DNA from 4 places in the Janthinobacterium sp. 64 genome. Region 2 is predicted to be linked to each of the others. Evidence: predicted binding sites of a transcription regulator. Region 2 holds the regulator's gene; each other region holds the start of a gene.

Region 1 (3,644 bases), 1.7 Mb from region 2:
CCGAACACATCGCGGAATGGGTGTTGTCGGGCAAGACCGATATCGGCATCGCCACGGAAGGCCTGAGCCAGTTCCCCGACCTCGTGTCGTTCCCGTGCTACCGCTGGAGCCATCTGATCGTCGTGCCGGACGGCCACCCGCTGCTTGAACATTCACCGATCCGCCTGGAAGACCTGGCCAAGTATCCCTTGATTACCTACGACAAGGGCTTCACGGGACGGGGCCATATCGACGACGCGTTCGCCAAGGCGGGCGTGGCGACCGATATCATCCTCACCGCCATGGATTCCGACGTCATCAAGCAATACGTGGCGCTGGGCCTGGGCGTGGGCATCGTCGCTTCGATGGCCTTCGACCATGGCCGCGACAAGGGGTTAAGGGCGGTGGAAGCGTCGCATCTGTTCGCCAGCAACACGACGCGCCTGGCCGTGCGCCGCGGCGCCTACCTGCGCGCCTACGCCTACGAGTTCATCCTGCAACTGGCGCCGGACCTGACGCGCGCAGACATCGACCGCGCCATGGCGGGAGAGGAAGCGCTCTAGGCGATGGCCGTCCTTTGCGCGCGCGTCAGGCTGGCCACGGCGCGCGCGTAGCTATCGCGCACTAGTTCCGCCAGGTAATCGGCCGGGAAGCGCGCCACGTCGACGATGGTGACCCAGTGAAAGCGGCCCATATAGCGGGCCGGTTTCACGCCCGGCATGTCCGTCAGCTCGATAAAGCGCTCCGCGCTGACTCTCAGGCTGAAGCGCCACTGCTCCGGTGCGCTGGTCTTGAAATAGGCAAACTTCTTGCCGCTCACTTCACACACGAGGATGTTCGACGGTGGGCCGTACAGCACGGCTTGCGCGCCGGGCAGGGCCGCGCAAAAGTCTTTCAGTTCATCGCTTGTCATTCGTCAACCGCCTTGAGTTGTTGCGTGGTGTGGTCGAAGGCATACGCCGCGCCGGCCGGAGCATCGAGCAGGCGGATGAAACGGTCGTCCAGGCTGAGCACGGCACCGAGCGACGCGCGGGCGATGGCCGCGGGCGGTGATTGATAGAAAGTATGGGGTGGCGCGCCGTCAGTGTGGCGGCGGCGGCCAGGTGCCAGCTGGGCATGCTTATCCGTCGTCAAAAAAAGTAAAACCCATGGTAGCCGATTACGTGCCAGGATGGTCATGCATGTCTGCAAACTTTGCCATCGCCGTAGGGCTACCCCGCCATCCCGCATGTGCGGATCTACAACAATCCTGTTTCCGGAAATGGATGGCGGCAAGCCCCACGATAGCCGGCCATGGCAAAAAATTGATGAGGCCGATTGAAAATACCAATGGTAAAATTTGTTTCTTTTATTGCACTTTGATTTCCTGGATGATATCTTTTGCTCAGCGGCACAGAATATGATAAAAAAATAATTAATATTGCAATTATAGAAATATGGGAATTGAGGAAATATATGAACACGATTAAACATGCTTTGCTGGGCCTGTGCCTGAGCGTTTCGGCTTGCCTGGCGCCATTGGCGCAGGCGGCGAGCTGGGTGGAGATCACCGATCCTGCCGTGAATGGCTTCTCGGTGGGCGGCAAGAACGTCACCTATGGTTCCGTGGCCGCCGATACGGTCTGGGTCTTTGACGGCGCCAATCCGTCCAGCCCGCAAAGCGCGGCCGACATCCAGAGCCTGGTTAGCGGCACGTTTGGCCTGCCGTCCAGCGGCACCGGTTCCCTGGTCATTGCCGCCCAGGGCAAGCTGGCCAGCAGCAAGTCCGGTTCGTTTACCGTCAGCTCCAGTTTCGACTATCTGGCCATCCATTATGGCCGTGGCGAATTGCTGTTTCACTGGGATAGCCCGGTTGCCGCCAATACGTCCTTCACTATCGCCAATTTGCCGCGCGGCCTGAGCAACTTCTACGCCTTCAGCTCGGTATCGGCCGTGCCTGAGCCGGCGACCTACGGCATGCTGCTGCTGGGCCTGGGTCTGGTCGGTTTTGCGGCGCGCCGCCGCCGCGTCTGAGTCTGCAGCGCCTGCGGGCGCAAGACATGAAAAAGCCCGGAAACGCACTTTTGCGTTCCGGGCTTTTTGCATGGCAGAGCGTTATTTACCAGCTATAACCCGCCTTGGCGTAGTAATAGCGGCCATTGAAGCCGTTCGGCGCGAAGATGCTGTAGGGCTGGGTGCCGTTGACGTTCAGGTTGCCCGCGCTCGTCACTTGCGCCGGGTAGCGGTTGGTGACGTTGTCGATGCCGGCCACCAGGCGCCAGTTCTTGCCCAGTTTCACGGAACCGGACACGTCCAGCACCCATTGCGGATCATACGTCTGGTCCAGCTTGGCATCGTTCTGCGGCACGGTGAAGCTGCCGTAGCGCGTCACCAGGCCGTGCACGTTCCAGATGCCGAAGCCGTAGTCGGCGGCCAGGCTGAACTTGTCTTTCGGCGATGCCACCGTGGCGCGCTGTATGGTCTGGCGGTCGATCAGTTTCAGGTTATTGGCCGTCAGGATGGCCGGGTTGTCCGCCACGCGCTCCACCGAACTCTTGTTGTGGTTGTAAGCCACGGTGAAGTCCAGACGATCCTTGTCCTGCAGGTCGATGCGGTAGGTGCTGACGATGTCCACGCCTTCGGTGCGCGTATCGACGCCATTCGTGAAGTAGCGTGCTGCTGTGACGGGAGCACCAGGCGCGGAAACGAGTTTTTGCAGTGTGGAGTTCAATTGTAAATTGCCGGAGAACAGCACGCGGTTATCGATGTCGATGCGATAGGCGTCGATCGATGCCGTGAAGTTGCGGCTAGGCTGGAATTGCAGCCCCAGGCTGTAGTTGCGGGCCTTTTCCGGTTTCAGTTCTTGCGCGCCCAGGGCGCGTGCCTCTGGCGTATTGACGGCGTAGGTAGCTGTTTCCAGCGGCGTGTTGATGCCATCTTTTACGATGAAGCTGGTGGTGGTGATGGTGTAGTACTGCTGCGCCAGCGACGGCGCGCGGAAGCCGCTCGACACGGTGCCGCGCAGGGACAGGGCGTCCGTGAAAGCATAGCGGGCCGAAGCCTTGGCCGACGTGGTGCTGCCAAAATCGCTGTAGCGCTCATGGCGCAGGGCCACGCCGCCGGACAGGTTTTTCGTCGCTTCCGCTTCCAGATTCACATAGACCGATTCGTTGTGGCGCGAGTGGCTGCCGGCATTGGCGGGACGATAGCCGGAGAAGCTTTGCGAACCGCTGCCGAAATACGATGCCGGCTCGCCAGCGCCTATCGTGTATTTTTCATGGCGCGCTTCCGCACCCACGGCCACCGTCAGCGGACCCGTAAAGTAAGACACGGGGAATTCGCGCGCCGCGTCGAGGTTCAAGACGGTCTGCTCATTTTTCAGCGAGCCGGCATGGAAATGCGTGGGGCTGGCTGCGCCCAGCGACTGGTTGACCGTATTGTCGACGTTCATTTCAAATTTGTTGCTGCCGTAGTTCAGGCTGGCATCCCAGCGCCAGCCGGCCGCTTCGCCGCGCAAGCCCGTGACGATGGACTGGTCGGTCAGGGTGCTGTTTTGCAATGGCAAAAAGCCTTCCGGGAAGATCGGCGTGCGCTGCGAGTACAGCTTGGTGACGTTATCCTGGAGCAGTGCCGTGCGCCAGGTGGCGGCGGCCGAGGTATCGCGCTTGCCATAGTTGCCGAAGGCA
Region 2 (3,644 bases):
CCCGGCCTGGAACGGTGCCGCCAGCGCCTTGATAGCGACCGGCAAGGCCTCGCCCGGCGTCGAGTCGAACAGGGCCAGCAGCGTCCCCATCTGCGCCTCGGGCAGGTAGACATCGGCCAGCCCCGTGTACAGGGCATCGGCCGCGTTGATCGTCAGGCCCGTCAAGCCCAGGTACAGGCCCAGCTGGCCGGCCAGGCGCGACAGGAAATAACTGCCGCCCACGTCCGGGAACAAGCCAATATTGACTTCCGGCATGGCCATGCGCGTGCGGCCCGTGACGATGCGCAGGCGGTTGCCTGGCCCGGCTTGCGCCACGCCCATGCCGCCGCCCATCACCACGCCATCCATCACGGCGATATACGGTTTCGGATAGAAATGAATCACATGATTTAAGGCGTATTCTTCCGTAAAGAAATCTTCCAGCAAGGCACTGCCGCCTTGCGGCGTGGCCAGGCCCGCATCGTAAAAGAAACGGATGTCGCCACCGGCGCACAGGGCTTTTTCGCTGCTGGAACGGATCACCACGGCGTCCACCTGCGGATCGTCGCGCCAGGCCAGCAACGTCGCGCTCAAGGCGCGCACCATCTCCAGCGACAGGGAATTGAAGGCTTTCGGACGGTCGAGCACGATGTGCCCGGTGCGGTTGCGGATGGAGGTCTGGACGAAGTCGCTCATGGCAGGCAGGAAAGAAGTGAAAGTGCAAACATTCTAGCCCTTGCGCGGGGAAGATTGCGTTCGACAGGTACGGGCGCAAAAAAGGGCGCAAGATGTGCGCCCTTAGTTGATCACAACTGCTGGAAGCGGGTGGCCTTAAACGGCGACGACGGCGTCTTCCTCGGAGTTGTCTGGCAGATGCTTGATCGCCTCTTTACCGTGCCCTTGCACTTTGGTTTTGTATTTCATCACTTGCCTATCGAGCTTGTCGATCAGGGTATCGATCGCGGCGTACAGGTCGTGCGCCAGGCTTTCCACATAGACAGTCTTGCCACTCAGACGCAGGTTGACTTCAGCCTTTTGACGTTTTTCTTTCTCTTTGAGGTTATCCACGGTCAGAATCACGGCGATATCGATGACTTGATCGAAATGACGTTTCACGCGCTCCAGCTTCGTTTGTACGTATTCACGGATGGCTGGTGTCACTTCGAGATGATGTCCGCTGATGGTGAGATTCATACACACTCCTAAAGATGATCGGGTTCGTGCGGTCCATCCTGTCCGGCCCGCAGAGGAACCGAAAAAAACTTACAAACACTTACGCAGGCTCACTGGCGGAATTTTCAACGCTTCCCGGTATTTGGCAACAGTACGTCGCGCAATCACCATGCCTTGTTCCCCCAGCATGTCCGCAATCTTACTGTCGGATAAAGGATTTTTAGGGTCTTCTGCTCCTGTCAGTTGCACGATCAATGCCCGTATCGCCGTCGATGACGCTTCGCCCCCCGCTTCGGTGGCGACGTGGCTACCAAAGAAATATTTCAACTCGAACATGCCGTGCGGGGTCAGCATGTACTTTTGAGTTGTTACCCGCGAGATAGTACTCTCGTGTAAACCTAGTGTATCAGCTATTTCACGGAGCACAAGGGGGCGCATGGCAACGGCCCCATGCGAGAAAAAGTTCTTTTGTCTTTCTACTATCGCCTGTGCCACGCGCAGGATGGTGTCGAAGCGCTGGCGCATATTCTTGATCAGCCACTTGGCTTCCTGCAACTGCGCACCCATGGCGCCCTCGCCCTTGCCCTGCTTGAGCAAGTTGGCGTACATGGCGTTGACGCGCAGGCGCGGCATGACGTCATTGTTCAGGGTGACTTGCCAGCCATTGCGCGCGCGCTTGACGACGACATCGGGTACCACGTAATCGGACACATCCGAGGCGAACACGGCGCCCGGATGCGGATTGCACTGGCGAATCACCGTCTGCGCTTCGCGCAAGTCTTCCTCGTCGCAATCGAGGGCTTTTTTCAGCTTGTTGAAATCGCGCTGGGCAAACCAGGCCAGGTGCTTTTCCACGATGACGAGGGCCATGCGCCGCGTCACCATGGCGACGTGCGGCAAACGCTTGATCTGCAGCGCCAGGCATTCGGACGCATTGCGCGCGCCCACGCCGGGCGGATCGAAACTTTGCAGCAGCGACAAGGCCGTGCGCAGTTCGTCGGCGTCGATTTCCAGCTCTTCCGGCAGGCGCGCCAGGATGTCGTCGAGCGACTCTTCCAGGTAGCCATTGTCGTCGAGCGCGTCGATGATCAGCTCGACCAGCGCGCGGTCGCGCAATTCGAGCACCGTCACGCGCATCTGCTCCATCAGGTGCTCGCGCAGGGTGCAGTGATGGGCCTCCAGTTGCGGACGCGAATCCTCATCGTCGGGCGCCTTGCCGCGGCTCGCCTCGCTCCAGTCGCTGTCGCCGCCGTCCGCGGCGGCCGGGCCCTCGCCCGCCTCGCCGTCAAAGGCTTCCGCTTCGGCCGGCGCCGCAGGCGCCTCCTGGCCTGGCGGCTGGGGCGGCGCTTCGGCCGGCGCGGCCGTGGAACTGAGGGCCCCGTCGGACAGCAGGCGCAGCGAATGGTCGAGCGGATCGTCCAGGCGTTCGAGCAAGGGATTGTCCGTCAGCAGTTGCTCTAGTTCCTGGTGCAATTCCAGGGTAGACAATTGCAACAGGCGTATCGATTGCTGCAACTGCGGCGTCAGTGCCAGGTGCTGCGAAGTGCGCAGCTGCAATGATTGTTTCATTGGCTCACATACGGAAGTGTTCGCCCAGATAGACCCGGCGTACCGACTCGTTCGCGATGATGTCGTCGGGGCGTCCCGACGCCAGCACCGAGCCCTGGTTGATGATGTAGGCACGGTCGCAGATACCCAGCGTCTCGCGCACATTATGGTCGGTGATGAGCACACCGATATTGCGCTCCTTCAAGAAGCGCACGATACGCTGGATCTCGATCACGGCGATGGGGTCGACGCCGGCGAACGGCTCGTCGAGCAGCACGAAACGGGGGTCGGTGGCCAGCGCGCGGGCGATTTCCACGCGGCGGCGCTCGCCACCCGACAAGGACAGCGCCTGGTTCTCTCGCAACTTTTCAATTTGCAAGTCGGCCAGCAATTTATCCAGGCGCTCTTCGATCTCGGCCTTCTTCAAAGGACGGCCTTCAACGGTCTGGATTTCCAGCACGGCGCGGATATTGTCTTCCACCGTCAGCTTGCGGAAGACGGACGCTTCCTGCGGCAGATACGACAGGCCCATCTGCGCGCGGCGGTGGATCGGCAGGCGGGAAATGTCCACGCCGCTGATATCGATGCTGCCGCCGTCCGACGGCACCAGGCCGACGATCATGTAGAACGAGGTGGTTTTGCCGGCGCCGTTCGGGCCCAGCAGCCCCACCACTTCGCCGCATTCGACTTGCAGTGAGACATCATGCACGACTTGCCGCTTGCCATAGGTTTTTTGCAGCCCGCGAACGATCAGGGTGCTGCCGCAACGAGTATTGTCCATTATTTCTTTCCTGGCGCGGGCGTGGCCGGCGCTTTCTCCGCCGCCGGTGCCTTGGGCTTCGGCTGGATCACCATGCGCACGCTGCCGCCATCGGGCGTGCTGGTGCCGCTGTCGGAATTTTCCATTGTGAATACTTCCTTACGGCTGTCATACGAGATGAAGG
Region 3 (3,644 bases), 220 kb from region 2:
GTGCACCACGGTGCCGCCGGCGAAGTCCAGCGCGCCTTTTTGCCAGATCCAGCCCGCCTTCAGGGCTTCGCTGGCCGAGGTGGCGGCGTTGGTGATCAGGTCAGGACCGGTCCAGAACCACACCATATGGGCCGCTGGCAGGTAGGCAAACGTGAACCACAGCACGACGAAGGCGAGCACGGCGGAAAACTTGGCGCGTTCGGCAAAGGCGCCGACGATCAGCGCGCAGGTGATGGCGGCAAACGTGCCCTGGAAAGCGACGAACACGAACTCGGGAATGACGACACCCTTGCTGAAGGTAGCGGCGGCGGCAAACGTGCCTTTAGCCGGATCCCAGATGCCGTTCAGGAACAGGCGGTCGAAGCCACCGAAGAAGGCGGTTTTTTCCGTGAAGGCAATCGAGTAGCCATAGATGCACCACAGCACGATGACCAGCGCGAACACCATGAACACCTGCATCAGCACCGACAGCATGTTCTTCGAGCGCACCAGGCCGCCGTAGAACAGGGCCAGGCCGGGGATGGTCATCAAGATCACCAGCAAGGTGCTGATCATCATGAAACTGGTATCGCCCTTGTTGGCGACGGGCGCGGCGGCTGGCGCGGCAGCGGCCGGGGCCGGCGCGGCGGCAGCGGGCGCGGCGTCAGGTACGGGCGTGACGGCAGGGGCGGCGACGGCCGTGGTCGTGGCCGCCTCCGTCTTGGCGGGCGCATCGGCAAAGCTTGGCGTGGCGACGCCAAACGCACACAGGCAGGCTATCCCGGCGAGCAATTTTGTTATATTTTTATGCATCAATATTCCCCTTAGAGCGCTTCGTTGCCGGTTTCACCGGTACGGATGCGGATGACCTGTTCCAGGTTGTAGACGAAAATCTTGCCATCGCCGATTTTACCGGTACGCGCGGCACCTTCGATCGCTTCGATGGCCTGGTCGACAATGGCGTCATCGACGGCCGCTTCAATCTTGGTTTTTGGCAAAAAATCGACGACATACTCAGCACCACGGTAGAGTTCCGTGTGCCCTTTCTGGCGGCCGAAACCTTTGACTTCCGTGACGGTAATGCCTTGCACATTGATAGCCGACAAGGCTTCGCGCACTTCGTCCAGTTTGAACGGTTTAATGATTGCGGTAATCATTTTCATGGCAGTCTCGCTTAAAAGGTTTTGGACACGGTCAGCACGAGACCGGATTTCGCCAGGTTCTTGCCATTCGGTGCCAGCGACGTGATGTTGGCCTTGACGGCGGCCAGAGCCACGGTCACTACGCCGAAATCCTTGGTCACGCCGATCTTGTAATCGTTGTAGCTGAGGGCATCGTTGTGCTCGACTTTCTGGCGCCCGGCATGCAGGTTCAGCATGTAGCCATCATGCACCTCGACGTTGGCGCCCACGTCGAGGTAGCCGCTGTTCTTGCTGTCGGCGACACCGAACAGGTTCGTGGTCGAATGCGAGTATTTGACATAAACCGGGCCATAGCCGAGCTGGCCGTACAGCTCGAAGGTATTCGCATTGGTGCTCAGCCCATTCGAGGGATAGAAGTAATACAGGCCGCCCACGTCATAAGTGAAATCCTTGTTGATCTCGCCACGCTTGCCGCCGTAGACATCCCATTCCAGGTTGGTATCGCCGCCGCCATCCTTGATCCATTTGATGCTCGACAGCCAGGTGCCGACATACAGGCCCGTCGGATTGTGGGTATAGTCGGCACCGCCGCTGACGGCCGGGTTCAGGCGGCTTTGCGACACACCGCGGTAACGGTAATCGCTGGTCAGCGCCACGTTGTAGCTCACCACGTTATCAGGTACGGCTTCGGCCGCAGCAGGCGCTGCCACTGCATCCTGGGCCATGGCGCTACCGCACACGGCGGTCATGGCCAGCGTCAACGCGGCTACTAAAGTCATGTTCTTGGACAGATTCTTCATGGCGATTCCCTTTTATTGAACTTTTAAAGCGGTTGAGGTTTAAAATCTTGGCTGGAGATCACAAAGCGTTCATACCTTCTTTAGCAGAATACGTGCCAGCTCTCAGCCACCTTGACAGGTGCATTTCCGTCCATACATACCCTGCAAGCCCTTGGACATGCGGGTATGGACTGCTGAAGCGTTGTAGATTTGCCTATTTCCGCACCAGATTAACACTGCTGTGCACCGCAATGGTGCGATGCACATGCCGCACCATAAAAGGACTGACCATGGACATGAATACCTTCTTTAACGACTTGCAAGGCAAGATTCACCAGGCCATCGAAAACTCGCCGGCCAAGGATATCGAGAAAAACGTGAAATCGATGATGACCCAGGGCTTCGCCCGCCTCGATCTCGTCACGCGCGAAGAATTCGATATCCAGGCGCAAGTGCTGGCCAAGACCCGCGCCAAGCTCGACGCACTGGAATTGCGCCTGATCGAACTGGAAACGCGCCTGAACGACCCAAAGGCATAAAGTACCGCCAGCAAGGTCGCGTTATGCACGGCCTTGCTGGCATATCTCAAGCCTGACAGCGCTTCAAGCGCTAGACTGATCCTGACCGCGCTCGCGCCACAGGGGAGTCTGATGAGTCTGGCCGTCCTGAAAAGCCGCGCCCTGGCCGGCATGGAGGCGCCCGAGGTAAGTGTCGAAGTCCACCTTGCCAATGGCTTGCCCTCATTTACCATCGTCGGCCTGCCGGATACGGAAGTGAAGGAATCGCGCGACCGCGTGCGGGCCGCGCTGCAAAATTGCGGCTTTGAGATGCCGGCACGGCGCATCACGGCCAATCTGGCGCCGGCAGACCTGCCCAAGGAATCGGGCCGCTTCGACTTGCCCATTGCGCTGGGCATCCTGGCCGCCTCCGGCCAGTTGCCGGGCGACCAATTACACCACTATGAATTCGCGGGCGAACTGTCGCTCTCGGGCCAGCTGCGTCCCATCCGCGGCGCGCTGGCCATGACTTTTGCCATGCAGCGCAGCCAGTCGGGCGCACCACGCGCCTTCATCCTGCCGCAGGCGAACGCGGACGAGGCCGCTCTCGTCAGCGATGCCTGCATCTATCCCGCCCACAGCCTGCTCGAGGTCTGCGCGCACTTTGCCGCGCCCGCCAGCCACACGGCCCTGCAACGCCACCAGCCCGTGCTGGCAGCACAGGTTTTTGCATATCCCGACTTTGCCGATGTGCAAGGGCAGCAGCAAGCGCGACGCGCACTGGAAGTGGCGGCCGCGGGCGGTCACAACGTCTTGATGATTGGCCCTCCAGGCGCGGGCAAGACCATGCTGGCCAGTCGCTTTCCCGGCGTGCTGCCGCCCATGAGCGATGCAGAGGCGCTGGAATCGGCTGCCGTCCATTCGCTGGGTGGTCACTTCAAGGTGGAACACTGGAAACGCCGTCCCTATCGCGCGCCGCATCAGACGGCGTCCGGCGTAGCCCTGGTGGGCGGCGGCAACGTGCCGCGCCCGGGAGAAATCTCGCTGGCCCACTGCGGCGTGCTGTTTCTCGATGAAATCGCCGAATTCCAGCGCCGGGTACTCGATGTCTTGCGCCAGCCGATGGAATCGGGCGTCATCAGCATTTCACGCGCGGCCCGCCAGGCCGAGTTTCCTGCCCGCTTTCAGTTGATCGCCGCCATGAATCCCTGCCCGTGCGGCTATCTTGGCCACGCTTCGGGCCGTTG
Region 4 (3,644 bases), 2.5 Mb from region 2:
TGGGCGCCTTGCTCGAAAGTATGGCGCTGGCCGCCAGCGGTCACGGCTTGCGCATGGAAGCGCGCCGGCGCGGCGGCTTGCCCGACACCTTGCCCACGTTTGACGTGCGCTTGCTCGACAGCCCCGGCATGCTGCCCGACCCGCTGGCGGCCTTCCTGCCGCAGCGCAGCGTGCAGCGGCGACGGCTCAGCACGCGCCGTCTGCGCGCCAGCGAAAAGGCGGCGCTGGCGGCCAGCTTGCCACCCGGCTACAGCGTGCAATGGTTCGAAGGCGGGCGCATGCGCCTGGCCTGCGCGCGCCTGATGTTCGACAATGCGAAGCTGCGCCTGACCATGCCCGAAGCGCACAAGGTACACCGCGACGTGATCGAGTGGGGCGCGCGCTTCAGCAGCGACCGCATCCCGGAACAGGCGCTCGGCGTGGACCCGATGACGGCGCGGCTGATGCGCTGGGTCATGCACAGCTGGCGCCGCGTGGATTTTTTCAATACCTGGCTGGGAGGCACCATTGCCCCGCGTCTGCAGATGGACTTGCTGCCTGGCCTGTATTGCGCTGCGCATTTCGTGCTGCTGGCCGAGGCGCCGCCGCGCCACATCGACGATTATGTGGCGGCGGGCAGGGCCATGCAGCGCTTCTGGCTGACGGCCACGCAGCTGGGCCTGCAGTTGCAGCCGGAACTGACGCCGCTGATCTTTGCCCGCTATGTGCGCGAACGGCGGGCCTTTTCGCGCACCGATGGCATGCAGGAAATGGCGCAGGAGCTGGCCGTGCAATGCCAGGCCGTGTTGGGGGCGGCGGCGTTCGACCGGGCCGTGTTCCTTGGCCGCATCGGCGCCGGCCCGGCGGCCCAGGCGCGCTCTTTGCGCCGGCCGCTGCACGATTTGCTGGTGGCGCCGGCCAACGGCAGAACGCTTGCGTGAACGGCATGGGTTTGCCGGTTGCCGCAGCGAAAAAAGCCGCTGAGGACATCAGCGGCTTTCAGGTGGGATGATCGCATGTCAAGCCTGGCGCTGCCCGCCTTGCTGGCGCTGCCCGCCTTGCTGGCGGCGCGCAGTCATGCCCAGGCCAAACAGGCCGATGCCGAGCAGGGCGATGGTGCCTGGTTCAGGTACTGCTGCCTGGAATAATTCCAGGCCGCCACCATCGGCCATCGCAACGAAACTGTCGGTCAGGCTGCCGCCGATGAAGCTGTTCGTATTCCCGCTGAGGGACTCCAGCGGGAAAAACGGGTTGGGGTTGATGAAAAACAACTGTCCTTGCGGCGTCAATGTGGCGTTAAGCAAAGCCTTGAAGTCGCCCTGGGCCAGGCCGGCGAAAATGTGGGCTTCGCCCACGTCGAGCGTGTAGGTCACGATCGCAAAGTCATCCCCGGAGACACCACCCACATTCACCGGCGAGCCTGCCACGTTACTGATCGACAGTGCCGTGTCCTGGTTGGGGTCGATGTACAAGGTCATGGTCAGTGTTTGAAAGTTGGCGTGGATCCCGCCAGCGAGCGTATCGGCCTGGCCGGTGATGGTAAACAGGCCATACATGCCATAGCCATTGAGGGCGTTCAGTTGCGATGGAATGCTGCCGCCATTCGGGCTGCCGAAAGCGGCCTTGGTCAGAAAGCCTGTTTCAGTGAAGGGGTCGTTGCCGCCACCTAAACCGCCAACGATGGTTTGTTCGACGCGCGCGTGATATTCAAAGCTGATGCGGTCGGCCACCACCTGATTGGCTGCGGTACCGGGGACGGAACCTTCGTTGACGGTAAACAAAGGACCAGCGAGTGCGGGTGCACTGATCAGCGCGGCGCCGATGGTGGCCGCGGAGAGAGCGAGACGCAGGAATGAGGACAGCGTTTTCATGGCATTTCCTTCAGCGTGAGGGTTGATCGGACCAGGTCACTGTGGCGAGTGCCTCAGATAACCTCATACGCCCTTGAAGCAGAATTTGTACCATGTGATATTTGCATTTGAAATCAACAGCTTATGAAAACAGGGATGCCGTTTTTCGTACTTGTGTAAAAAAAATCGACGTTTTACCCTGCCATGGCGCGGCTCGCGGGCGCCAGCCTTTCCTGTCATCGGCTAGAGTGGGGCAAAGGAGGCCACCATGCAACTACCATCCCGTCATGCCCCGCTGCGTGCGCATAGTACGCCTGAACCGGATATCCCGCCGCCACCCGAAGGCGATCCGCTGATGCCGCCACCGGAACAGCCGCCGCACACGGACCCCGTGCCCGTCGAGGAACCGACGCCGCCGCCGCCGCCCGTCAAGATGCGTTGAGCAAGTCGTCGCGCACCTGAGCGCCGAGGCCACTGCCGCGCGCCGCTTATTTTCTTTTCGGAAATGGATTGTGCGGGCGGCGGGGTCGTCACGCCAATTAAACAACAAAAATGCCAATAAACATTGCCGAGTGGATATAAATCAAGCGCTAACTGCTGTGTGTCATGTGGCCGTCACGATTCTGTTCTTATAATGAGACATCATAAAAATTCTTGTACAGGAGACCATCATGGGCAATTCCTTGCATAACAAAATCTACCTGGGCCGGCGCCCTGTGATCACCAGCAAAAACCTCGCAGCGCTGGTATTGGCGGGCGCCGTGGCTGGCTGCGGCCTGGCGTGGCTGCTGCTGCGCAGCTACAAATAAGCGCGCTCCACGCGCATTTTCAGTACGCCATCCGTGGGGTGGAGGGCGACTGAATCACGTTGCCTGTTGCCGATGCGCAGCGGGGCGCGTACCATGGGGGCCGAACACCTGGCCTTTTATGGAAAAGTAATGAAGAACGAGAAATTAACAACCGATGAATATGACGCGCTGGAGCAAGTTGCACGCGGCATCAAGACCGAGCGCCCCAGTGCTTGCGTTGCCCGCAATGCCAAGCGCCTGTCCGGCCTGAAGCTGCTCAGCTATGCACGCGATGGCCGTCTGTCCATCACGGATAAGGCACAACAACTGCTGTTCCTGCGCCGCTGCATCATGGGCTTGCGCGCCGTCGCTGCCGATCCATTGACCAAACTGGATACGGAAGTGGCTTACTTCCTGGGCAAGAAAGCCCACATCGTGGCGCGCGCCGAAGGCGAGGGGCACGACATTTCCGACAAGGGCCGCGACTCGCTGGCCGACATCGACACCCTGGGTCTTTAAGGCTCACAACCGGCCCCTGGGGCCGGTTTTCACATCTTCCCTCACTTTTAATTCCCCTTGGAGAACACTTTGGACAGCGCGATGAACTGGTCGGCCCACGAACTGACGATGACGGTCCTGATGACGCCCGATATGGCCAACTTTTCCGGCAATGTGCACGGCGGCACCATCCTGAAATACCTCGACAGCGTCGCCTACGCCTGCGCCAGCCGCTATTCGGGCAGCTATGTGGTGACCTTGTCGGTGGACCAGGTGATGTTCTTGCAGCCTATCCACGTCGGTGAGCTGGTGACGTTCCTCGCCTCGATCAATTACACGGGCACGACCTCGATGGAAGTGGGCATCCGCGTGGTGACGGAAAACATCCAGCAGCGCCTGGTGCGCCACGCCAACAGCTGCTATTTCACGATGGTGGCCGTGGACGCCAACCGCAAGCCCGTGGCCGTGCCGCCGCTGGCGCTGGAAACGCCGGAGCAGCAGGTGCGCTTCGAGCAAGCCAAGCTGCGCA

Evidence for each region. The regulator sigma-54, encoded in region 2, starts transcription at its own class of promoters, with help from an activator protein. The targets are predictions, from matches to a motif close to TGGCANGNAANCTGCTTT.
Region 1: the regulator sigma-54 is predicted to act here: its motif matches at 1,368-1,385, upstream of CLU91_RS28485 (PEP-CTERM sorting domain-containing protein).
Region 3: the regulator sigma-54 is predicted to act here: its motif matches at 2,002-2,019, upstream of CLU91_RS19735 (TorF family putative porin).
Region 4: the regulator sigma-54 is predicted to act here: its motif matches at 1,926-1,943, upstream of pepA (flocculation-associated PEP-CTERM protein PepA).

The regions. Positions count from the first base shown of each region.
Region 1 covers NZ_PHUG01000001.1:2,527,854-2,531,497, reverse strand. The annotation lists gene CLU91_RS11105 (CysB family HTH-type transcriptional regulator) at 1-542, shown strand, start outside; gene CLU91_RS11100 (MmcQ/YjbR family DNA-binding protein) at 539-892, opposite strand; gene CLU91_RS11095 (hypothetical protein) at 889-1,158, opposite strand; gene CLU91_RS28485 (PEP-CTERM sorting domain-containing protein) at 1,435-1,992, shown strand; gene CLU91_RS11085 (TonB-dependent receptor plug domain-containing protein) at 2,078-3,644, opposite strand, start outside.
Region 2 covers NZ_PHUG01000001.1:4,265,751-4,269,394, reverse strand. The annotation lists gene CLU91_RS18785 (enoyl-CoA hydratase/isomerase family protein) at 1-675, opposite strand, end outside; gene hpf (ribosome hibernation-promoting factor, HPF/YfiA family) at 811-1,173, opposite strand; gene CLU91_RS18775 (RNA polymerase factor sigma-54) at 1,243-2,721, opposite strand; gene lptB (LPS export ABC transporter ATP-binding protein) at 2,726-3,481, opposite strand; gene lptA (lipopolysaccharide transport periplasmic protein LptA) at 3,481-3,644, opposite strand, start outside.
Region 3 covers NZ_PHUG01000001.1:4,484,978-4,488,621, reverse strand. The annotation lists gene CLU91_RS19745 (ammonium transporter) at 1-792, opposite strand, end outside; gene CLU91_RS19740 (P-II family nitrogen regulator) at 804-1,142, opposite strand; gene CLU91_RS19735 (TorF family putative porin) at 1,154-1,921, opposite strand; gene CLU91_RS19730 (accessory factor UbiK family protein) at 2,191-2,439, shown strand; gene CLU91_RS19725 (YifB family Mg chelatase-like AAA ATPase) at 2,551-3,644, shown strand, end outside.
Region 4 covers NZ_PHUG01000001.1:1,751,791-1,755,434, reverse strand. The annotation lists gene CLU91_RS07665 (nitroreductase family protein) at 1-920, shown strand, start outside; gene pepA (flocculation-associated PEP-CTERM protein PepA) at 999-1,850, opposite strand; gene CLU91_RS28225 (hypothetical protein) at 2,098-2,271, shown strand; gene CLU91_RS28220 (hypothetical protein) at 2,501-2,638, shown strand; gene CLU91_RS07655 (hypothetical protein) at 2,768-3,136, shown strand; gene CLU91_RS07650 (acyl-CoA thioesterase) at 3,218-3,644, shown strand, end outside.